DNA from 4 places in the Thalassolituus pacificus genome. Region 3 is predicted to be linked to each of the others. Evidence: predicted binding sites of a transcription regulator. Region 3 holds the regulator's gene; each other region holds the start of a gene.
The links. Region 3 encodes FNR, which switches genes on or off when oxygen is low (the NO sensors DNR and NnrR bind a similar motif). Its sites were predicted from a motif close to TTGATNTANATCAA; they were not measured.
Positions count from the first base shown of each region.

Region 1: the regulator FNR is predicted to act here: its motif matches at 2,425-2,438, upstream of petA (ubiquinol-cytochrome c reductase iron-sulfur subunit).
Region 2: the regulator FNR is predicted to act here: its motif matches at 4,038-4,051, upstream of ccoM (cytochrome c oxidase subunit CcoM).
Region 4: the regulator FNR is predicted to act here: its motif matches at 2,894-2,907, upstream of NYR02_RS13405 (TraR/DksA family transcriptional regulator).

Region 1 is NZ_JAOANI010000028.1:22,974-28,786, forward strand. Features, by position in the region: gene NYR02_RS14710 (ATP-binding response regulator) at 1-950, shown strand, start outside; gene NYR02_RS14715 (hypothetical protein) at 1,030-1,341, shown strand; gene rplM (50S ribosomal protein L13) at 1,565-1,996, shown strand; gene rpsI (30S ribosomal protein S9) at 2,001-2,393, shown strand; gene petA (ubiquinol-cytochrome c reductase iron-sulfur subunit) at 2,617-3,213, shown strand; gene NYR02_RS14735 (cytochrome b) at 3,213-4,445, shown strand; gene NYR02_RS14740 (cytochrome c1) at 4,448-5,203, shown strand; gene sspA (stringent starvation protein SspA) at 5,293-5,813, shown strand, end outside.
Region 2 is NZ_JAOANI010000028.1:279,869-285,681, forward strand. Features, by position in the region: gene NYR02_RS15945 (CHASE2 domain-containing protein) at 1-632, shown strand, start outside; gene NYR02_RS15950 (FecR family protein) at 683-2,308, opposite strand; gene NYR02_RS15955 (hypothetical protein) at 2,320-3,762, opposite strand; gene ccoM (cytochrome c oxidase subunit CcoM) at 4,211-4,330, shown strand; gene NYR02_RS15960 (septal ring lytic transglycosylase RlpA family protein) at 4,437-5,210, opposite strand; gene mltB (lytic murein transglycosylase B) at 5,207-5,813, opposite strand, start outside.
Region 3 is NZ_JAOANI010000019.1:23,971-29,783, reverse strand. Features, by position in the region: gene NYR02_RS10770 (FixH family protein) at 1-274, shown strand, start outside; gene NYR02_RS10765 (heavy metal translocating P-type ATPase) at 271-2,715, shown strand; gene ccoS (cbb3-type cytochrome oxidase assembly protein CcoS) at 2,719-2,916, shown strand; gene NYR02_RS10755 (sulfite exporter TauE/SafE family protein) at 2,913-3,575, shown strand; gene fnr (fumarate/nitrate reduction transcriptional regulator Fnr) at 3,661-4,428, shown strand; gene NYR02_RS10745 (hypothetical protein) at 4,682-5,176, shown strand; gene ttcA (tRNA 2-thiocytidine(32) synthetase TtcA) at 5,312-5,813, shown strand, end outside.
Region 4 is NZ_JAOANI010000020.1:83,781-89,593, reverse strand. Features, by position in the region: gene NYR02_RS13430 (cyd operon YbgE family protein) at 1-69, shown strand, start outside; gene NYR02_RS13425 (rhodanese-like domain-containing protein) at 130-510, shown strand; gene NYR02_RS13420 (Tll0287-like domain-containing protein) at 520-1,095, shown strand; gene NYR02_RS13415 (OsmC family protein) at 1,097-1,534, shown strand; gene NYR02_RS13410 (potassium channel family protein) at 1,667-2,509, shown strand; gene NYR02_RS13405 (TraR/DksA family transcriptional regulator) at 2,506-2,838, opposite strand; gene NYR02_RS13400 (HD domain-containing phosphohydrolase) at 2,984-4,111, shown strand; gene NYR02_RS13395 (CBS domain-containing protein) at 4,099-4,527, opposite strand; gene NYR02_RS13390 (late competence development ComFB family protein) at 4,654-4,929, shown strand; gene NYR02_RS13385 (response regulator transcription factor) at 5,027-5,722, shown strand; gene NYR02_RS13380 (sensor histidine kinase) at 5,762-5,813, shown strand, end outside.

The DNA of each region.
Region 1 (5,813 bases), on a different contig from region 3:
TCGACTCCGGCAATGTGCAGGTAAGTCGTATCAGCTTTATGCTGGAGGATATATTTCACAAACTGGAGTGTCAGTTTCAGCTGAAGGCCGGACAGCAGGGATTGGACTTTAATGTTGACTATGGGCGGCATATCGTTAAATCGGATCCCATTTTGTTGGAAAGGGTTATCACCAATCTGCTGGTCAATGCATTCCGTTATACCGAACATGGTAAAGTGGATGTCCGTTTTGAGAGTGTCGATGGTGGTGCCGTACGCATGCATATCCGGGATACCGGCATCGGCATATCCGCTGAAAACCTGGAGGCTATTTTTCAGGAATTTTTTCAGGTTGAGAATCAGGAGCGGGACCGCCGTCTGGGGCTGGGGCTGGGGTTGGCGATAGTACGCCGGATTCTGGGCCTCCTGGGTCATGATATTGAGGTGCGCTCTGAACTGGGCAAAGGAACGGAGTTCATTATTACATTGCCTCCCGGCAAAGAGGAGGAACGCGCGCCTCCCATGTTGAATACTGCTGAGAGCGGCAGTATTTCAGGAAGCCTTGATGGCCTGCGGGTTATGATTGTTGATAATGAGGCATTGATCCTTGAAGCAACGGATTCTCTTTTATCGTCATGGGGCGCGGAATGTACAGGTTTTCTGACCACAGAATCTGCCCTTCAGGCTGTCCATGATGGATTCTGCCCACAATTACTGATTGCCGATTATCGCATGCCAGGAAAATACAATGGCTGTGACTTTGTGTCTGTGATCCGCTCGGTTATTGCGGATGTGCCGGCTTTGATTGTTACTGGAGATACCAGTGATGACGTCGTCAATGAATTCCGCCGCCTGCAGCTGGATTATCTGCACAAGCCCATCAAGCCTGCGCAGCTGAGAATGTTGGTGTCGCGCATACTGCGGCGCGATGAAGAGCAGAAAAGCGCACTGAGTGGCAATAAGGCTCGCTGACAGTACGGTCAGCGTTGTCTTGCGGCCTGCCGTATCTGAACTAGTCTTTAACCAGTTATTGTTCTGCAGGTTAATGATTATGGTTGCTTATTTTCTGGTCGGTATGGCGCTGGCATGTCTGCTTTGTTACGGCGCTTACTTCCTGTTGCAGGTAAAGGTTCTGGATGAAACGCTCACGATGGATGACGGCAAGGGCTATTTTCTGGTAGCCTGCATCCTGATTGGTTTTGTCGTCAGCGTTACCTGCTTCTATGTTGGGCAAACGCTGGGTTACGACCAGCAGGAAGACACCTCGACTATGATGGCCCTGGCCATCCTGCTCGATATCATGGTCACCATGCTGACCCTGATTTACGGTCTGGTGAAGTTCCGCGAGCCGGAACATTACTGATCAAAGCACAGCCAGCACAGATACCTGAACCGCCGCTTGCAGCCCTGCAAGCGGCGGTTTCTTTTACTGTGCCGGCGGGCGCCATCTCTGTACCGGTCCGGGCTTTGCCTGAGTTACCGGCCGGATCATAATTCATACAGGATTATGACTTGCGGAAGGATCTTCCTTCCTATAGAATGCCGCCCTCTTTTCGAATCAACATGCCCTTAAAGGCGAGAAATTGATGAAAACATACAGCGCGAAACCCGAAACCGTAAAACGTGAGTGGTTTGTAGTTGATGCAGCTGAACAGACGCTGGGTCGCCTGGCCACTGAGGTTGCTCGCCGTCTGAGAGGCAAGCACAAGCCAGAATACACTCCACACGTTGATACCGGCGATTACATCGTTGTTATCAATGCAGACAAAGTAAAAGTTACCGGTAATAAAACCAGTGACAAGATGTACCATCATCACACTGGTTACCCAGGTGGTCTGAAGTCTATTTCTTTCGAGAAACTGATCGACCATAAGCCTGAAATGGTAATCGAACTGGCCGTTAAAGGTATGCTTCCAAAGAATCCTTTAGGTCGTGCCATGTACAAAAAAATGAAAGTTTATGCTGGTAGCGAGCATCCGCATACCGCTCAGCAGCCGCAAGAACTGAAACTGGGATAATATGATGGCAGTCACTCAATACTATGGTACCGGTCGTCGTAAGACTTCCACAGCTCGTGTGTTCCTGCGTCCTGGTACAGGCAGCATTGTCGTTAACAAACGTCCTCTGGATGTTTACTTCGGTCGTGAAACCGCTCGCATGGTTGTTCGTCAGCCACTCGAACTGACTGAAAGCCTGACCAAGTTTGACGTTATTGTTAACGTCAACGGCGGTGGTGGTAACGGCCAGGCCGGTGCTATCCGTCACGGTATTACCCGTGCGCTGATGCAATACGACGAAACTCTGCGTCCTTCTCTGCGTGCAGCGGGTTATGTTACCCGTGATGCTCGTGAAGTTGAGCGTAAGAAAGTGGGTCTGCGTAAAGCACGTAAGAAACCACAATTCTCCAAGCGTTAATTCGCTCGAAGGATACAAAAAGAAGCGTTCATTGGCTTATGTCAATGGACGCTTTTTTTATGTCCAAAACCCCATGTTCTGTGGGTTTTTCAGGTTGTTTCCACCTCCCAATTTCTTTACTATGTGCGCCGCTCTGTATGCTACGCTGGGTCTGTGCAAAAAAAGTACAACAGGCTCCTGACCTTGTAGCACAAAAGAATTTTTTTGATGGGAGAAGATGGTAATGAGTCAAGACGGCGTGAATAAAAGTCGGCGTACTCTGCTCGTAGGCGCTACAGCCGGCGTCGGTGCTGTCGGCGCTGGCTTTCTCGCAGTACCCTTCGTGAAATCTTGGTTGCCAAGTGAGAAGGCGAAAGCAGCAGGTGCTCCGGCAAAAGTCGATATCAGCAAAATTGAGCCGGGTGCGATGCTCACCGCCGCATGGCGTGGTAAGCCGGTGTATATTGCCCGCCGCACTCAGGAAACTCTGGATAATTTACCGGCACTTAACAGTCGCCTTAAAGATCCGGATAACAGCGTAAAAGAACAGCAGCCAGCTTACGCCGACAATATCCATCGCTCACGTAAACCAGAATTTATTGTTCTGCTGGGTGTGTGTACTCACCTGGGTTGTGCGCCGAAATACTTCGCTGAAGTTCAGCCGGAAACGTTCGATGCAAACTGGCAGGGTGGTTGGTTCTGCCCATGTCACGGTTCCCGCTTCGACCTGTCTGGTCGTGTATTCAACGGCTCACCGGCAGCCACCAATCTGATTGTTCCTCCTTATTCCTTTGAGGGTGAAAACATTCTGGTGATCGGTGTCGACGAGGAGAACGCTTAATGAGTAAGCAGCAAAACACTCTGATGGGCTGGATTGACGACCGTCTGCCGGTCACCCAGACCTATGAAAAGCATATGTCTAAGTACTATGCGCCGAAAAACTTCAACTTCTGGTACTTCTTTGGCGTTCTGTCAATGATGATGCTGGCCAACCAGATCCTGACCGGCGTCTGGCTGACCATGAACTTCATTCCGAGTGCAGAAGGCGCTTTCGCCTCTGTTGAATACATCATGCGTGATGTTGAGTGGGGCTGGCTGATCCGTTACCTGCATTCCACCGGTGCTACCTTCTTCTTTATTGCCGTTTATCTGCACATGATGCGTGCGATTCTGTACGGTTCATACCAGAAGCCACGTGAGCTGATCTGGATCTTCGGTATGTTGATTTATCTGGCTCTGATGGCGGAAGCTTTCATGGGTTACGTGCTGCCATGGGGACAAATGTCTTACTGGGGTGCGCAGGTAATTATTTCTCTGTTCTCGGTTATTCCTTTTGGTATCGGTGATGCACTGACTGAATGGATTCGTGGTGACTTCCTGATTTCCGGTGCCACCCTGAACCGTTTCTTCGCCCTGCACGTGGTTGCGGTACCTCTGGTGATCGTCATGCTGGTAGTTCTGCACTTGCTGGCACTGCACGAAGTGGGCTCCAATAACCCGGATGGCGTTGATATCAAAAAACTGAAAGACGAAAACGGTAAGCCGCTGGATGGTATTCCATTCCACCCTTACTACACCGTGCATGACCTGGTGGGTATTGTCGTCTTCCTGATGATTTTCTGTACTGTGCTGTTCTTCTTCCCTGAAGGTAATGGCTTCATGCTGGAATACGCGAACTTCGAGCCTGCTAACGGCCTGAAAACTCCGGCACACATTGCTCCTGTTTGGTACTTCGGTGCGTTCTACGCCATCCTGCGTGCAGTACCGGATAAGCTGCTGGGCGTTATTGCCATGGCCGCTGCGATTGCCGTTCTGTTTGTTCTGCCATGGCTGGATCGCAGCCCGGTTAAGAGCTGGCGCTACAAAGGCTGGATCAGCAAAGTATTTATTGTTGTCTTCGCCGTAGCCTTCGTTGAACTGACCTGGCTTGGTACTCAGCCAGCGAACGACCTGAATACTTTCCTGGCTCGTTTCTGCTCAGTTATTTACTTTGGTTTCTTCCTGCTGATGCCGTTCTACACCCGCATGGAAAAAACCAAACCAGTACCAGAGCGCGTAACCGGGGGCCACTGATAATGAAAAAAGTATTCGCGTTAATTGCCGCATTTATTCCAGCTTTTGCTATTGCGGCCGGTGCCGATGTGCATCTGGATAAGCACCTGACAGACCTGAAAGACACTGCCTCTTTGCAGCGTGGTGCTCAGACCTTTGCTAACTACTGCATGGGCTGTCACTCTCTGGAGCACGCCCGCTTTAACCGTGTTGCCCGCGACCTGGGTATTCCGGAAGAGCAGATGAAAGAGAATCTGATTTTTGCCGATAAGCAATTCGGTGAACTGATGACCATCGGTATGCACAAAGAAGACTCCAAGCGTTGGTTCGGTGCTACACCTCCGGATCTGACTCTGGTTGCCCGTGTACGTCGCCCGGATTGGGTATACACCTACATGCGCAGCTTCTACGAGGATCCAAACCGTCCTTGGGGCGTCAACAACGCCGTATTTAAAGACGTTGGTATGCCACACGTATTGGCTGGCCTTCAGGGTCGTCAGGTAAAAGGTACCGCCCAGGTTGCTGTTGGTTTTGATACCCTGACGGGTCAGGAAATCACCGAAGAGCACGAAGGTGTCCTGTATCTGGCCGAAGAAGGCACCCTGTCTGCTGAAGAGTACGACAAAGTTGTGTACGACCTGGTTAACTTCCTGGTGTACATGGCGGAGCCAATTGCCGTTGAGCGTGAGCGCATCGGCTGGTGGGTACTGTTATTCCTGGCAATCTTCTTTGTTCCTGTATATATGCTGAACAAAGAATACTGGCGCGACGTTAAGTAAGTCGTCCGGCAGTTGATTGCCTGCACAGCCCGTCCGCGTTTGCGGCCGGGCTATCTTTGTTTTTGGGTTTGCTAAGAGGTAAGGAAATTATGGGGGTTGTGGCTAAACGCTCTTCCATGACGTTCTATTCGGATGCGTCAGATCATTACAGTCACCGTGTACGTATCGTACTGGCTGAAAAAGGGGTGGCGGTAGAAATTCATGACGTCGATCCTGACAACAAGCCAGAAGATCTGGCATCACTGAACCCATACAACTCGCTGCCGACACTGGTAGATCGCGATCTGGTTCTGTACGAGCCCAACGTGATGATGGAGTACCTCGACGAGCGCTTCCCGCACCCGCCGCTGTTACCGGTTTACCCGGTTGCCCGTGCGCAAAGCCGTTTGTGGATTAACCGTATCGAAAAAGACTGGGGTGGGCTGATTGACACCATCCTGAATGGTAAAGGCAAAGACGTTGAAGCTGCCCGTAAGCAGCTGACCGACAGTCTGATTGCAACCAGCCCGATTTTTGCAGAACTGCCCTATTTTATGAGCGAAGAGTTCTCCATCGTTGATTGCTGCGTTGGCCCGATCCTGTGGCGTCTGCCGGTACTGGGTATCGAATT
Region 2 (5,813 bases), on a different contig from region 3:
AATACGTCGGCGATATGGTGATGGCCTTTTGGGGGGCTCCGCTGGATGACGAACGCCATGCTTTTCATGCGGTGCAGGCGGCGCTCAGCATGCAGCAGGTGACGGCGTCTCTGTGTGAAGAATTTGCGGCGCGCGGCTGGCCGGCGATTAAAATTGGCATCGGAATTAATAGCGGGCAGATGAACGTCGGTGACATGGGCTCGTCCTATCGGCGTGCGTATACCGTGCTGGGCGATGCCGTCAATCTGGGATCAAGACTGGAAAGTATTACCAAGTTTTATGACGCTGAAATCCTGGTGGGTGAGCATACACAGGCACTGGCTCCGGAATTTGTTTACCGTTATGTCGACCGTATTCAGGTGAAAGGTAAAAATGAGCCTATCCGGGTGTATGAGCCGTTGGGACGGATTGGAGATGTGGAGGAGGCCGTGCTGAAGGAGCTGCAAATGCAGCAGCGGGCGGTTGAGCATTACTTTGCCCGGCGCTGGGATGACGCCGTGCTGATGTTTACCCGGTTAGAGCAGCAGCAACCACGGCGTTTGTATCAGGTTTATATTGAGCGAATCGCTGATCTGCGCCAGCAGGTATTACCTGAAGACTGGGATGGTGTCTTCCGCCATACCGCGAAGTAAGGCGGAAAAGCCGGTTTAACTGGTACAGCCGAGGCCTCTGTCCGCTCCGGTTACTGTGTTGTTGATGTTGACTGTTGTTGCCAGATCACAATGCCGCCAGCGCTGTCGCCATTGGTGTCGATCAGCTGGAAACTGCCAGTAAAGGCACCCGCATCGGGGGCAACCAGCACGCCATTGAACTGGCTGGCGCTGGCGTCCAGCTCGGCGTTTTCGCCGTGATAGCCACTGTTGAACAGCATCTCAGCCGACGCACTGTTACGGCCATTACGGTTAATTGAACCGGTAAAATCAGCGTTCCAGAAATTTCCGCCAACGCTCTGGCTGTCGCCACGGGGATCGGCGTATTCCGCGCTCAGGAAGCCATTACTGATGGCGCCATCACTGAAATCGAGATCAAAACTGCCGCTGGCACTGAGCAGGTTGTTGCCCTGACTGTCGATACCGATGGCCTGATTGCCATTGAAAGAAACAACGCCGGAGGTCGGAATGTTGCCTTCCGGAACCGGATTTGCGATCACCCAAAGTACAGGCGACTGAATCACCGTGACGGCCAGCGAATTATCGTCCAGTTGTTGGGTTACCGGGACTTCGGTAGTGCCGTTCCAGATTCCCCATTCAATGCCGGCGATGCCGGTCAGCATCTCTGCTGATGCGCCCTTATAGCGTGTAATGTCGGTACCGTTGTCGTTGTCGACAGAAACAAACACCGGCTCTCCGCGACCATCCTTGAACGCCGATGCCGTCACCACCTGACCGTTCACAATAATGCTGCCGATGTGGTTGCTGTTCATTAATGCCGTATATTCTTCCGCAGTCAGGCGTATGTCCGGCGATTGTGTGTTGTGAACCAGATTACCGGATTCCTGCAGGGTTTCTTCTGTACCGCTGTCGGCGTCCTGATCCAGCGGCCCCGGTATTTTACGGTTATCTGTGCGGTCATTCATGCCGGTTTGGGAAGCGGATGTAGTGGCCGGATCCGGTGGCGGCAGGTTGCTGCTGTCCTGAGTATCATCTCCCGCAATAGCATCGTCGTCCGGGATTGCGGATGAGGTATCGGCACTGTCCAGTTCCTGTGGCGCTTCCAGCATTCCCTGAAAGCCGCTGTTGCCAAGTTCGCCGAAGTTGAAATCGGCATCCTGGCCGAGGTTAAAACTGCCCTGTGACGATGACAGGGTAATGCCGCCTTTCCAGACGCCGGCGATCAGTTTGCCCTTCGCCAGCAGGGTGGTGTACATGGTGCCGCGGATACCAATGCTGGCGACCGGCGTGTCGACCCGATAAGCCTCTTTGTTACCCTTGCCGATGGTACCGGTCAGCGTGCGGAAGCCGCCTTCGACCAGTTCCATCAGTGCTTTTTCACCTTTGCCATCGGCGTCAGCCTCCTGGTAGGCATGAATGCTGAGCTTACTGTCTGATTGCAGTGCCAGAAGGGCGTTATCAATAAAGCGGATCTGCACGCGGCTGCCGGCGCCGGTGCTGATGGTATCGTTAATATAAATTTCATCCCGGCGTTTCAGGTTGCGACTGCTGCCGTCGGCGGCCTGAGCACTTACATCGCCTTTTACCATAATGATGTGGCCGGCCAGCTCGGCGGCGCGTACCGACGTCTGCCAGAGCATCAGTGTCAGTATCATCAGTGCCTGCAGTGGCCAGGCAGAGCGCATAATTCGGTGCATGATGGTCTCCATCAGAATGTCAGATTGACGCCCGCTTCCAGCAGCGTGCGGTCATACTCGTATAAGGGAAGATTGCTGTCGTATTGAACGTGGCTGAGCTGGGTGTAAAACGTCAGCGTTGGCAGCAGGGTATAGCCGTAACCCACCATGGCCTGAGTCATTTGTTCGGCGCGGGTTTCACCACCGGCCAGCAAATTGTCCGCGGGGATTTCGCCCTGAAACTGGTAATCGCGCAGAATCAGGCTGGCATACAGGCTGTTGTGAATATTCAGCAACTGCTGGGCATTGATATTCAGTCCCAGCGTATCCCGTGCCTGATAATCCTGTTCGCCATCATCTGTGGCTAATACCAGAGCGAATTGGACAGAAAACTGCTCCGCCGAGAAGGCGGCACCAAGCTGCGTTTCTGCCTGCAGCAGATCAAGATCGTTATTGCGCAGGTTATCCTGATCACTCAGCGTCAGACTGGCCTGAGTCTGCCATTGAGGAGCGAGCCGGTAATGCCATTCGATATTGGCGGATAACTCTGACAGCAGGTCGTCCCCTCCCAGCCAGTAATGGCTGTAACGGCCTCCGAGGCGAAGGTTATGACGACCGCGGATGGCACGCATACCACCACTGGCATAAAGGTTATCCAGATCGAACAGGTCATCGGCGGCATTGTCTTTACGACTGGCGCCCAGTTGCAGATCCAAGGCGCTGCGCCGGGTTAGCGGGCTGATATAGCTGCCCTGAGCGCGCAGTTGATAGTAGCCACTGCCTTGGGCGCGCTGATCACGACTCAGCCTGGCGGTCAGCAGACCATCCAGCAGATCGACCTCGTTCAGATCGGTAGCGGTGTTGTAATTGGAATCATAACCGCCGCTGGCCGAGACAAAGCCACCCCATGAAGGAAAGACCGCCTGACGCTGCTCCTGAATACGTTGCAGGAATTCCCCGATAGTCTGCTGCACCTGCGCGGGCGGATTGCTGCTTTGCACCTGGAGGAATTGCTGCTCGGCGGCATCGTAGTTGCCCAGATAGTAATACGCGCGGGCTAATTCCAGCCGATAACGGGCGACACTCGGGTAATTGCTGTTCAGGCGCTCAAAGCTGAACAGGGCTTCGTTAAAATAGCCGAGTTGGGCGGCACTGAAGCCGTAATAGAAATCAAATGACGGATCGCCTTCATAAAGACTGAGCAGCGGTTTAGCCAGCTGATAGGCGGCGAGATAATCCTGATTGTGAATCAGAACGGCCAGTTGCTGGTTGGTCTGCTCCAGCGTGACAAGCTTCGGTGCGGTGGCAAGCTTCGGCGTTGTGCTGTTGTTGGCTGCAGGTTGGGCGTCTGAGGTTGTTTCTTCTGCCTGCAGGGCAGAGGCAGAGAACAATAATCCGCACAGCAACAGCCGCGAGGCTGCTTGTGGTGTAGGTCCTTTCACCTTGCCCAGTCCTTTATGATCACCAATTGCCATAGTTTGCACTGCCTGACGATAAATACCAATCTTTGAGCCTGTGTGGATAAGGAATAAAGCCGGCTTAAGCTGACAGCAGAAGCGCCAGAGCGATGGTATCTGGCGTTTGGGTCAACAGTGACAAGCCCGGCATCAGCCTGCGCGTCGTCCTGCTATTGATGGCGCGGCAAAAAGCCGGAGCAGGAAAGAGCAAATAGCCGCTGATTTCTCTGCCGATCCGGCACTTGCTGGAACAGCAAAGTTCGCACCAGTAGTCATATTAACAGTATGGTTATTTGACGTGCGTCAAGCTCGTGATCAACCGCCCTCAGCGGCGTTTTTTTCGTTGATTTGTATCAATTCTGACCAACCAGCCCTTGCTAAAGTGACTTCATACCAAGCGCAATGAAGCAGCCGCTGCCGCCATTGCCACAACCGAACGGCACTGCCCAACTGAGAGGTGAGCATTATGTTTATGGATGAAGTTGTATTTTCCGGTCTGATTATTGTTGCCCTGACCTGCGCCTTCTTTGGCGGTGTGTATTGGGCTGTGAAGAAAGATATCGAAAAACACGGCACTGGCGAATAAGTCACGCTGTACCGCTTTCGTTTTACTGTTTCTGCGCTGAGTACCTTGCCTCTGGGCCTGACATCTGTAGTCATGGCCCCTTTTTTTGTCTGTGCGTTGTATAACTTCAGTTCAACTGGTGTGCTGCCAGCAGCAGTGGTTGACGGATATTCAGTTGATTGAGACGTTCGATCACCGCATTCAGATCCTCGCCTTCCGGCACCGGCCCGATACGGACCTTGTGCAAACCTGTGCCACCATCCTGAGTACTGATATTGACCGGCCAGGTCATGGGCGCTAATGAGCGTTGCAGGCTCTCCTGTAAGCGGCGTGCAGCTGCCGCATCGGATAGCGCACTGACCTGAACCCAGCGAACACTGTGCGCGTGCGGTGGTTTAACAATTTCGACTTCGACCTGCGCGGTGCCCATCTTATTAATGCCGAGCTTTACCGCCGCCGCGTAAGACAGATCGATAATCCGTCCTTCATGGAAAGGCCCGCGATCGTTGACGCGGACAATAATGGATTGACCATTGTCCACACGTGTCACTCGCACATAGCTGGGCAGAGGCAGGGTTTTATGGGCGGCGGTGAATTGGTAAACATCATAAATTTCACCGTTGGACGTGCGGTGACCATGAAATTTCATGCCGTACCAGGAAGCAATGCCGCGCTCTTTGTAATTATCGGCGCTGTCCATTACCTGATATTCCTTACCGAATACCTGATAACTGCGTGGATTACCCATGCTGCTGCGCGGCTCGGTTTTGGGTTCCGGCTCCGGCAGTTTATGGATGTCCGCAAGTGCAACCGGAGTGAAATCGTTGGCGTGCTGGTAACGTGAGGTGGCGCAGCCTGCCAGCACCAGGGTCAGCGCCAGCAGTAAAGTCGCCGCTTTCAACGCAGCGCCTCACTTAATTGATAGACCGCCATGGCATACATACGGCTGTGGTTGTAGCGCGTGATGACGTAAAAATTGTGCTCGCCGAGCCAGAATTCAGCGCCGACTTTTCCTTGCAGACGAATCAGGTTTGCTGAGCGCTCATCGGCGATTTTGCTGGTTGGCTCAACGCCCAGTGCTTTTAATTCAGCCACGGTCCACTTGGGTTTCAGGCTGTCGTTGATGATGGCTTCGTATTCTTTACCCGTTACGCGTACGCGTTGGGTTACCGCTTCACCGTTGCGCCAGCCGTGGCGTTTAAAGTAATTGGCGACACTGAAAATCGCATCGGCCGGATTTCCCCAAAGATCGCGTTTGCCATCGTTGTCGGCATCAACGGCATAATGCAGGAAGCTAGTGGGAATAAACTGACCGTATCCCATGGCACCGGCATAAGATCCTTTGATGTTGGCCGGATCAATTTCTTCATCGCGAGCCAGGGCAAAAAACGCCTTTAATTCGCGCCAGAACAGGGGGCGTTGCGGATAATCAAATGCCAGCGTTGCCAGCGAGTCGAGTACGCGATAATTCCCCTGGCGGGTGCCGTAAAATGTTTCTACACCA
Region 3 (5,813 bases):
GACCTTCACCGCAGACGAAGTCCACCTGACCCTGAACGGTTATCTGGACGAAGAACCCGCCACCCTGCAACTGCAATTGATTCACCCGACCCTTCAGGACCGTGACGTAACCGTACTGCTGCAACGCCTGGGTGACGGCCATTACGCCGGCGTCAATGAACTGGTATTACCGGAACGCCGCCATATCTGGCTGCTCAGCCACGAACAGCAATGGCGTATCCGCGGCACCGAACGGATCGAAGCAGACAAGGTTATTAATTTACACGCCAAATGAATGCACATTCAGCCCAAGAGCGCTGCTTTCACTGCGGTGAAGCCACCACCGAAGGTGAGCGCTGGTCAACCCTGATTGATGGCCAACGGCAGCCGATGTGCTGCCCGGGCTGTAAAGCCATTGCCGAAACCATCGTCGCCAGTGGCCTGAAAGATTATTACCGCCACCGTACCGAATTGCCGGAGTTATCACCGGCCGAGCTGGAAGACAGCGATCTTTCTGCACGCGAATCCCTCACGCTGTATGACAGCGAAGCCCTGCAACGCCGCTTTGTCGCTCATTTGAGTGGCAATCAACAAGGCGAAGCGGAAGCCACTTTTATTATCGACGGCATCAGCTGTGCCGCCTGCGCCTGGCTGATTGAGCACCGCGTCGGCCAGTTGCCCGGCGTAAAAAACGCCGTGTTAAATCTGTCAAACCACCGTTTGGTGGTGCGCTGGCAGTTCGACCAGATTGCCGTATCCAGTATTGCCGAGGCGATTTACCGCCTGGGCTACAAAGCCTCGCCTTTTTCAGCCACCGAACAGGAAGAGCAACGTCACCGCGAGGGTAAACTGGCCATCCGCCGCCTGGCCGTTGCCGGTATCGGTACCATGCAGGTGATGATGATGGCCGTACCGCTGTACGTTGGCATGGCCGAGCAATACGAGTTTTTTATGCGCCTCGCCTCGATGGTGATGACCCTGCCGGTGGTGATGTTCAGCGCCCGGCCGTTCTTTACCGCCGCCCTGCGTGATCTGCGCACCCGTCACCTGACGATGGATGTGCCGGTGTCACTGGCCATTGTGCTGGCATTTTGTTCGAGCATCTGGAGCACCCTGAATCAGGGTATCGAGGTCTATTTTGACTCGGTCTGTATGTTTACCTTTTTCTTGTTACTCGGCCGCTTTCTGGAAATGCGCGCCCGTCACCGGATGGGTAAAGCCGGTAATAATCTGTTGACGCTGCTGCCCAACATCGCGCTGAAAGTTGATGACGGCGGTGTCGAGCACGTCATCGCCAGTGAAGATATCCGTATTGGTGACGTGCTGCGTCTCAAACCCGGCCATGCCATTCCGGCTGACGGCGTGGTGATGGAAGGCCGCAGCTCGGTCGATGAAGCCGCACTCACTGGCGAATACCTGCCCATCAGCAAAAAAGCCGGTGATCGCCTGATCGGCGGTACGTTTAACGTCGAGAGTCCGCTGCTGATGAAGGTTACCGCCACTGGCGCCGAAGCGCAGTTGTCGACCATCATGCGCCTGATGGATCGTGCCCAGCAGGAAAAACCGCGCGCGGCGCTGCTGGCCGACAAAATTGCCAGCCACTTTGTTGCGGCGGTGCTGATCATTTCCAGTTCGGTCTTCACCTTCTGGTGGCTGCAAGGTAATGAACACGCCTTTTTTATCGCCCTCAGCGTGTTGGTAGTCACCTGCCCCTGCGCTCTGTCACTGGCCACGCCAACCGCTCTGACGGCGGCAACAGCTGCACTGCGCGAACGCGGCCTGCTGATCAGCAAAGGCCATGTACTGGAAGTGCTGCCACAGATTAACCGTGTGGTGTTCGATAAAACCGGCACCCTGACCCAGGGCAAATTAACCCTCGAGCAGGTCGAACCTCTGGCGGATCTGGATGAAACCCAGGTGCTGGCGCTGATCGCCGGATTAGAGAAGCACTCGACTCATCCGATTGCCCGTGCCTTCCGCGCTATTAAATCCGCGGCGGTAGAGAACACCGAACAAACCGCGGGTCAGGGTATCAGCGGCCAGTGGAACGGTCTGACCCTGCGTTTTGGCCGGGCTGATTATGCCTGGCCTGCCGCCCCTCTGGCGGAACCCGACAGCAACGCAGCCGGTCAGTGGCTGTTACTGGCCAGCGACCAGCAGCCGCTGGCCTGGGTACGCCTGAACGACAGCCTGCGCCGCAACGCGGCGTCGATTGTCAGTGGTCTGCAACAGCGCGGTATTGCTGTCTCTCTGCTGACCGGCGACCCCGGCGCATCCGGTCAGGTGGTGGCTGATGCACTGGGTATTACCGATCTGCAGACCGGTGTCTCGCCAGAGCAGAAACTGGCGGCGGTACGCGCCTGGCAGCAGGCGGGTGAACGGGTCATGATGGTGGGTGACGGTATTAACGATGTGCCGGTTCTTGCCGGTGCGGATATTGCTCTGGCCGTTAACGAGGCCACCGATCTGGCCAAAACCAACGCCGATGTCATGCTTACCAATGGCCGTCTGGAAACCTTACTGACCGCTCTGGATGGTGCTACCAAGACGCGCCGTATTATTGCCCAGAACATCGGTTGGGCTTTGCTGTACAATCTCATCGCACTGCCGGTGGCTGCGGCAGGTTTTGTTCCGCCCTGGGCTGCAGCGATTGGTATGTCATTCAGTTCGCTGCTGGTCGTTACCAACGCCCTGCGCCTGAACCGTTTGCCAGCTCCTGACTCCTCTGAGGTTTGATCGATGGATATCATTTACATCCTGGTACCGCTGTCTCTGCTGCTGATCGGCATTGCTGTACTGATCTTTTTCTGGGCGGTGAAAAGCGGCCAATTTGAAGATATGGAATCCCCCGCCCACCGCATTCTGTTCGATGACGATGAACCCGTCAGCCGTCCGCGCAACGACACACAAGACGATAAGCCGTCCGACAAACCATGATTGAACCGCTCTCGCTGCTGACCGCGTTTCTGCTCGGCCTGTTTGGCTCCAGCCACTGCCTGGTAATGTGCGGCGGGATTGCCGCCGCCATTGGCAGCAACGCCGGCACGCAACGTGTGCGCGTGACTCTGCTGTTTAACGCCGGGCGCATACTCAGTTACAGCATCGCCGGATTGATTGTCGCCAGCGCCGGCCTGTGGCTGCAGAGCCAGCACCAATGGCTGATGCTGGTATTGCGCACGCTGGCGGCACTGATGCTGATCCTGATGGGCCTGTATATTGCCCGCTGGTCATTAATGCTGACCCGTATCGAACAACTGGGTCAGGGAATCTGGAAATACCTGCAGCCTCTGACACGCCGTTTTATGCAGTCACCACGCGCGATTGATCGCTTGTGGCTGGGCATGCTCTGGGGCTGGCTGCCCTGTGGCCTGATTTACAGCACGCTGAGCTGGGTTGCCGCAAATGGCCAGCCTTTGCTGGGAGCCGCCGCGATGTTCGCCTTTGGTCTGGGTACCCTGCCGGCACTGTTTGCCAGCACACTGGCGGCCAATGTTCTGACGCCGTTTCTGAGCAATAACCGCGTGCGTCAGGTTGCCGGAGGATTACTGATAGGATTTGGCCTGTGGACGGCCGCTTCGGTCTGGCTGCTTTCTTGACAGATCGCGCGCTAATGCCGAACATAGCCGCAACTGTTGCACTTGTTACCTACTCCAGTGTTGGAGTTTTACTCAGGAATCAGTCATGAAAACGACACCCGTTGCGCCTGCTCCCATGCGGGGCACTCAACCACACTGCCAGACCTGCTCACTGAATGCACTGTGTCTGCCACTGTCCCTGAACGATTCCGATATGGAGCGCCTCGACGATATCATCCGCCGCGGTCGTCCGATTCAGAAAGGCCAGCTGCTGTTCCAGCAAGGCGAAGCGTTTCAATCCGTCTTTGCGGTCCGCACCGGCGCTCTGAAAACCTACACATTAGCCAGTAATGGCGAAGAACAGATTACCGGTTTCCACCTGGCCTCAGAACTGGTCGGTCTGGCCGGCTACGATAACGGCAACTATCCGCTGACCGCCAAAGCACTGGAAACCACCACCGTGTGTGAAATTCCGCTGCAACAACTCGACACCCTGGCCGATGATCTGCCCGATTTACGCAAACAGTTAATGCGCACCATGGGCACTGAAATCCGTCACGACCAGAACATGATGTTGCTGCTCAGCAAAAAGAACGCCGAAGAGCGCGTCGCCTCTTTCCTGATTGATATTTCCCAGCGTTACTCACGCCGCGGCTTCTCGGCCAGCCACTTCCGCCTGCCGATGTCACGGGTGGATATCAGTAATTATCTGGGTCTGGCGGTTGAAACCATCAGCCGGGTTTTTACCCGCTTCCAGAAAAACGGTCTGATCGAAACTCAGGGCAAAGAAGTGATCCTTCAGGACGCCGATATGCTCTATGAGCTGGCGGGCCTGAACACTGACAAAGAGTGTGCCGTTCATCCGCAGGAATAAGCAGCCTTCAGCCGCACGTTGAAAACCGGTCACTGACCGGTTTTTTTATGCCTGTATTTTCATTCGTTAACTCAGGTCACGGTGGTACGGGAAATGCTTTGTCTGTAGTAAAGGCTGAACGGATGTTATTTTTCTGGCGCCGGTTTCCAATCATTCTATTGGCAATTGGTATAAAACGGCGGCAGATAAACCAATCTGATCTAAGATTGCAGAATAGCGTCATTCAGCCGATATGACGTATAAGGAGGTGACCATGGGCATCTGCGCAACCGAATTAACCCGCTGGGTAATCCAGCCAACCCTGCAGCGTATTGGCGTAACCGCGCCGATGGCCTGCACTCTGCTGCTGGCGACAGCTGCACAGGAGTCGGCGCTGGGATCTCACCTGAAGGTCGCTGGCCAACGCGGCCTGGGCATTTACCGTATTCACAGCCTGACCCATCGTCATGTCTGGGATGCTTATCTGGCGCAACAACCGGAATTGGCCAGCACCGTACGCGGCCTTGCCAGTCAGCATGACTTTCTGAATCATCCCCACGCCGAACTGACCACCAACCTGTCGTATGCTACCGCCGTTGCCTGGTTCATTTATGCCCGCAATGGCGATTTCGTATTACCGGAGACAGCCACCCCGGAACAGCTTGCCCGCTTATGGAAGCGGTTTTACCACCCTCGCAGCAGCGTCAGCATTGAAGACTTCTGCGCCAACGTTGCCGAAGTCAGCGCCCTGCTCGACCGTGCCGCCTGAGCAGGCGATACCCCTTTCTGCTTACGCCCACAGACGGCGACTTTCCCTACAGAATTAACTGCCAGAACTGCGCAGGCGGTTCCTTCACCCGGTGCATTCTGCTATAAAGCGGGCGCAATTATTCAGGGTGTTTTTATGATCGAATCCGCTGCCGAGCGCAAAGAGCAACTCGAGTTCAACAAACTGCAGAAGCGCCTGCGCCGTAATGTCGGCAAGGCCATTGAAGACTACCGCATGATCGAAGACGGCGATAAGGTTATGGTTTGCCTGTCCGGCGGTAAAGATTCGTACACCATGCTCGATATTCTGCTGAGCCTGCAAAAAAGCGCGCCGATTCATTTCGATATCATTGCCGTGAATATGGACCAGAAACAGCCCGGTTTTCCGGAGCATATTCTGCCGCAATACCTGACCGAGCTGGGCGTTGATTTTCATATTGTGGAAAAAGACACTTACAGCGTGGTGAAAGACATCATTCCGGAAGGCAAAACCACCTGTGGCCTGTGCTCGCGCCTGCGTCGCGGCACCCTGTACGGCTTTGCCGAAAGCATCGGTGCCAATAAAATTGCTCTTGGCCATCACCGTGATGACATCATCGAAACCCTGTTTCTGAATATGTTCTATGGCGGAAAACTCA
Region 4 (5,813 bases), on a different contig from region 3:
CGGCTGCTGTTCAGCCCTTATGTTGGCTGGCCACTGATGCTGGTCTGTGGCTGGTGGTGGATTGCCTGACAGCTGTCAGTACTAATACATTCCTGTATGCTTATTCGGAAATGCGAAAGGAGAACTGACATGGCATTAAGCAAAGACGATTTATTGGCTGAAGCACGCACCGCTGTTAATCCGGTGGATGCCGCCGCCGCTGAAGCATTGTTGGCACAAGGCGCGGTGGTGCTGGATGTGCGTGAACCGGCGGAGTTCGATATGGGCCACTTGCCCGGTGCGGTTAATGTACCGCGTGGCGTACTGGAATTTCGCGTGGGTGATCACCCGGCATTAACCAACCCGCAGGCCGATATTCTGCTCTACTGCAAAAATGGCGGACGCAGCACGCTGGCGGCTTATACGTTGAAGCGTATGGGCTTTGAACAGGTCAAAATGCTGGTGGGCGGCTTTGACGGCTGGAGCGGCACAGTACACAAAGTTGAAGTTGACCCAAGCGTGTATCGCTGAGGAGTTGCTATGGAAATGTTAAAACGCAGTCTGGTGCTCACTGCCATGCTCAGTCTGACGCCGTTGGCGTTGGCTCAAAACACGCCTGCGACAAACGAAGCACAACTGACGCAGGAAGCGCGGATGCAGACCAAAGCCTTTGCTCAGGCGCTGCAGAAAACCCTGAAACAGGGGATTCAGTCGAGTGGCCCGGATGCAGCGATTCATTTGTGCAATACCGAAGCCCCGGTCATTGCCGCCGGGCTGAGCCAGAATGGCTGGCAGGTGGCGCGCACCTCAACAAAAATCCGTAACCCGGACAATGTTGCCGACGCCTGGGAACAGCAAACGCTGGAAGATTTTGCACAGCGGCTGCAGGCCGGTGAAGACCCGATGAGCATCGAAGCCACGACCCTTGCGGATGGCGAATTTCGCTATATGAAAGCCATTCCGACCGCACCGCTGTGCCTGACGTGTCACGGCGCGCAGCTGGCACCATCGGTAACCGCCAAGCTGGACGAGTTGTATCCTGCCGATCAGGCGCGCGGATTTAACGTGGGTGATCTGCGCGGCGCTTTCACATTACGTAAAACACTGGAGCAATAACGTGTCAGAACACCGGATTGATATTCGCTGGGAAAAACAGGGTGAGTTTTCCCATGAGGGGTTTGAACGCCGCCACAATATTCAGTTTTTACCGCAGGTCAGTCTGGCTGCTGGCGGCGCGGGTAATGATTTTGGCGCGGACCCCGAACAGATGCTGGCGGCGGCGATGGCCAGCTGTCATATGCAGACCTTTCTCGCCTTAGCGGCTAAAAAGCGCCTGCAGGTATTGTCGTATGAAGATTCGGCGGTGGCAGAAATGGCACAGCGCGAAGATGGTAAATTCTGGGTGTCGTGTATCCGCCTGAATCCGAAAGCGGTATTCGGCGGCGATAAGCAACCGGATGAGGCGGCGGTGCTGGCGATGCATGATAAAGCGCATCAGCATTGTTTTATTGCCAATTCCACCACCAGCGACGTTCAGGTTAATCCGCAGTTCTGAATACGGATGGTAAGGCGCCGGTTTTTCCTTGCCGGATGATCTGCGTCGCGTTTTAGCGTTAAGATTCGGCTACTCTTTTACGTAACCCGTTTTTATAAAGCGGCTTACCCGACGGTGCTGAACTGAGCTTTGATGATTCTCTCTTTTTCTAAAATGGTCGGCCTTTCCGGCGTTGATAACAACGAAAATGCCCGCGCCCGGCGCATCGGCCGCATGTTTGAATGGCCGATGATTCTTATCGCCTTCTGGATTGTGTTCGAGTGGTATCTCGAAGCCCGCGCCGATGGCCCACTGCCATACACCTACATTACCGACTGGTTTCTGTGGACGTTTTTCCTGCTGGAAACGCTGGTGCTGACCGCCGTGGTCGACGATAAAGCGCGCTACTTACGTAATAACTGGAGCAATCTGGTGATTGTGATTGCCGGTATGCCGTTGCTCTGGCAGGCCTTTCCTCACGCCGGTGGATTACGCGCATTGCGACTGTTGGCGATGTTCACCATGTTGATGAATATGTCCGGCTCGTTCCAGAAAATTATGGGAAGAAATCATCTGGGGCCAACGCTGATGGTGAGTTTTATCATCATCATTATGGCCGGCACCTTAATGGCTGTGATTGATCCCAATGTGCAGACACCGATGGATGGTATCTGGTGGGCCTGGGTGACGGTGACGACGGTCGGTTATGGCGATATTGTGCCGGGCAGCACCGCCGGGCGTTTATTCGGATCGGTGCTGATTCTGATGGGTATTGGCTTATTTTCGATGATGACCGCCAGCTTCTCAGCGTTCTTTATGCAGCAGGAAGAAGAGGATCTGATCGCCAAAGAAACGGCGAATGCCGACCGGCTGGCTAAAATGGAAAGCCGTATGGAGCAGCTGGAAACCAAACTGGATCAGCTGCTGACCATTGCCCTGGAAGCTGAGCAGCAACGCCGTGAACAGGGACGCGACCTGGATGGTGGCGAGCGTTAATCAGTCTGTTCTGCGCACTGGATACATTGGGTTGTGTAAGGAACGGCCTGCAGGCGTTTTTCGTCGATGGTATTTCCACATTCGCTGCATTCGCCATAAATACCTGCATCCAAACGTGTCAGAGCCTGATTGATCATCGTGATCTCGTGTAAAGATTCACCGGCGATGGCGTGCAGAACATCATCATTTTCCCGTTCGACCGCCTGCTCGGCAAAATCCGCCGACAGTGGCTCATCGCGGTGACTGGCATCACGCTCAACCTTACTGGCGCGGTTTTCCAGCATGGCTTTACGCTGTGTTAAGACTTGTCTGACGGCGCTGGTATCCATATCACTTTCCTTTGTTAGCTTTACTTTAGGCTAGGCCAGTGGTTGGCTTTTCACCTTGATGTGTATCAGGAAGGCAGCATTCTCTGCCGCCGGGCGCGGGCCAGTTGGCCTACACTGTGGCTGTTGAATGGCGGCGAGAGCAGACATGGAAGAACCCCTGTTTCTTAACGATCCCTATCAGGCTTTGGGTCATAAAATGCATTTTATGCAGCGTATCGAACGCCTTTACCGCGTGTTACGCGAGCAGTATGAAGGCATTCAGCGTTTTGCTCTGGTGCTGTACAACGACGATGACGGCCTGCTGTCGACCTTTATTTATGAAAGCGACGATGCCTCACCGTTGCTGGGTTACAGCGTCGGTCTTGATGATGTTCCGTCATTGCGCGAACTGGCCGAAAAACCGGCGGTGCGTGTGGTGAATGATATGCGCTGCTTCCGCAATACACGCTGGTCAGCTCATACCGAGGCTCTGTTATCACAGGGGTATCGTGCCAGCCTGACGATGCCGGTGTTTAACGATGGAGAATTACTGGGTTTTCTGTTTCTCAATTCATTACAGCGCGATTATTTTTCTGAACAGAAAATTGCCTACTGCAATCTTTGGGCGCACCTGATCGCTCAGCTGTTGGTGCGTGAGCAGGATGCCGTTCGCCGCATGCAGGCGCTGGTAAATTTTGCCACCGATGTCAGCGGCCGGCGTTCAGTTGAAACCGATGCGCATGTACGGCGCATGGCGGCTTATGCGCGTATGATTGCCCGTTCGCTGCAGAAAACACTGCAGTTAAGTGATGCCTTTATCGAATACTTGGCTTTGTTTGCGCCACTGCATGACATTGGCAAAATAACGATTCCGGACAGTATTCTGCACAAAGCCGGCCCTCTGAGCAGCGATGAATTTGAGCGCATGAAAACGCATGTAAAAGAGGGGCGCGACATTGTTGATCAGGCGCTGGCACACTTTTCTTTGGGTGATATGGAGCATACGGAAATGTTGCGTAATATCGTTCAGTTTCATCATGAAAAGTTGAATGGCAGCGGTTATCTGGGCGCACAGGGGGATGATATTCCGCTGGAGGCGCGCATTATTGCTGTTGCCGATATTCTCGATGCGTTGCTGAACCGACGCAGTTATAAAGAAGCGTGGCCACAGGAAAACGTCTTTGCTGAGCTACAGAGAATGGCGGTAGCGCACGAACTCGACCAGGCTTGTGTGGATGCGGTATTGCAGCATCCACAACAGATTGATGATATTCAGCGGCGTTATCCGTCCTGACGTTCCAGTAATTCAATCGCCAGGCGGACGAAATCTTTCGAACTGAGCAGGCCAATCAGATGATTGTCGCTGTCGGTGACCAGCAAGCAGCCCTGGCGGCTGTTACGCAATTGTTGCCCGGCGGTGGTCAGTGGCATATCAGCCGGAATGGTTTGTACGTCAGTGTTTATGCAGGAGCGCAGGGTTGTCTTGGCCAGATACGTCTGCATGTTATGCGCGCCGAATTTATCGGTAATGCGGAACGCTTCGGTTAAAAACTCTTTCTGGCTGAGCAGGCCAAAAATTTTCCCTTCTTCATCGACCACCGGAATATGACGGATCTGATGGCGCCCCATGGTTTGTTCGGCATCCTGCAGGGTATCGTCAGGTAAGTGGGTAAGCAGTTCGCGGGTCATCAGGTCGCTGACCAATTTCATATCATGTTCCTGTAGAAAGTCCGGATTGACGGCGTTAGCGCCCATCCCGGAGTGGTTGTACTCTGTTTATCAGTAAAGCAGGAAATAGCCGGAGTGCTATGCTGAGACTACTTAAAGGAGGGTGGCATGAGCATCAATAATCACATTCGTAATTACTATGAGCAGCTGGTTGCGGAAGAGATTCTGCGTCGTCTGCATGGCCAGACGCCGGAGGTCAGCATTGAGCATATGGCAGACATTGCCTGTGTTGCGCTGAATCGCCTGCCACCACGCTATATCCGCTTTGAAGTGGATATGGCGTTTTTCATGACACCGGACGAATTGGTGCAGACCAATAACAGTGTTATCAAGGCCGTCGACGAGGCCATTACCTTCGTTGCCGAGCACCGGCGTGAAGAATAATAACGTCCGTTTCTTTACATAATGTAAAGAAACGGTTCAGCTGCTTGAAACTACAGCGCTTTTTCTCTGACACTGAGCCCCATAACCGGGGGAACTTATGAATTTGTTATTGGTTGATGACGATCAGGAACTGTGTGCATTGCTGCGCCGTTACCTCGAACGTGAGTTGTTTAAGGTCACGACGGTACATACCGCCGACGAAGGACTGAGCGAAGCACTGACCGGCAAATACCAGGCGGTTATTCTCGATATCATGCTGCCGGGAGGTAACGGCCTCGAAATTCTGCGCAGCATCCGCCAGCGCAGTGATCTGCCGGTTATCATGCTGACCGCCAAAGGTGATGAGATTGACCGTATTGAAGGTCTGGAGATTGGTGCTGACGATTACCTGCCGAAACCCTGCAATCCCCGTGAACTGTCTGCGCGTCTGCGTTCGGTATTGCGGCGCAATCGTTCCGCCGAGGTTGTCTCGGCCAATATTGAGCTGGATGAACTGGTGATCGATCTCGACCAGCATCAGGTGCTGCGTAACAACGAAGCCATAGAACTCACCGTCACCGAGTTCAATATTCTCAGTGTACTGGCTCGCGACGCGGGCAAAGTGGTGGAGAAAAACCGCCTGGCGGAGCAATCCATGCAGCGCTCCCTGACGCTGTTTGACCGCAGTCTGGACATGCATCTGAGTAATCTGCGTAAAAAGCTCGGACCTAACCGCAACGGCGATGCCCGTATCCGTACCATTCGTGGCGTTGGCTACATGTACGCTCCGGAACAGGATATGGCTCAGGCCTGATTCGTGCGCGGCATCTTTATTCGGATCTACCTCGCCTTTATGGTCACCAGTCTAGTGGCCACGCTGGTGACCCTGTTACTGGCGATGTATT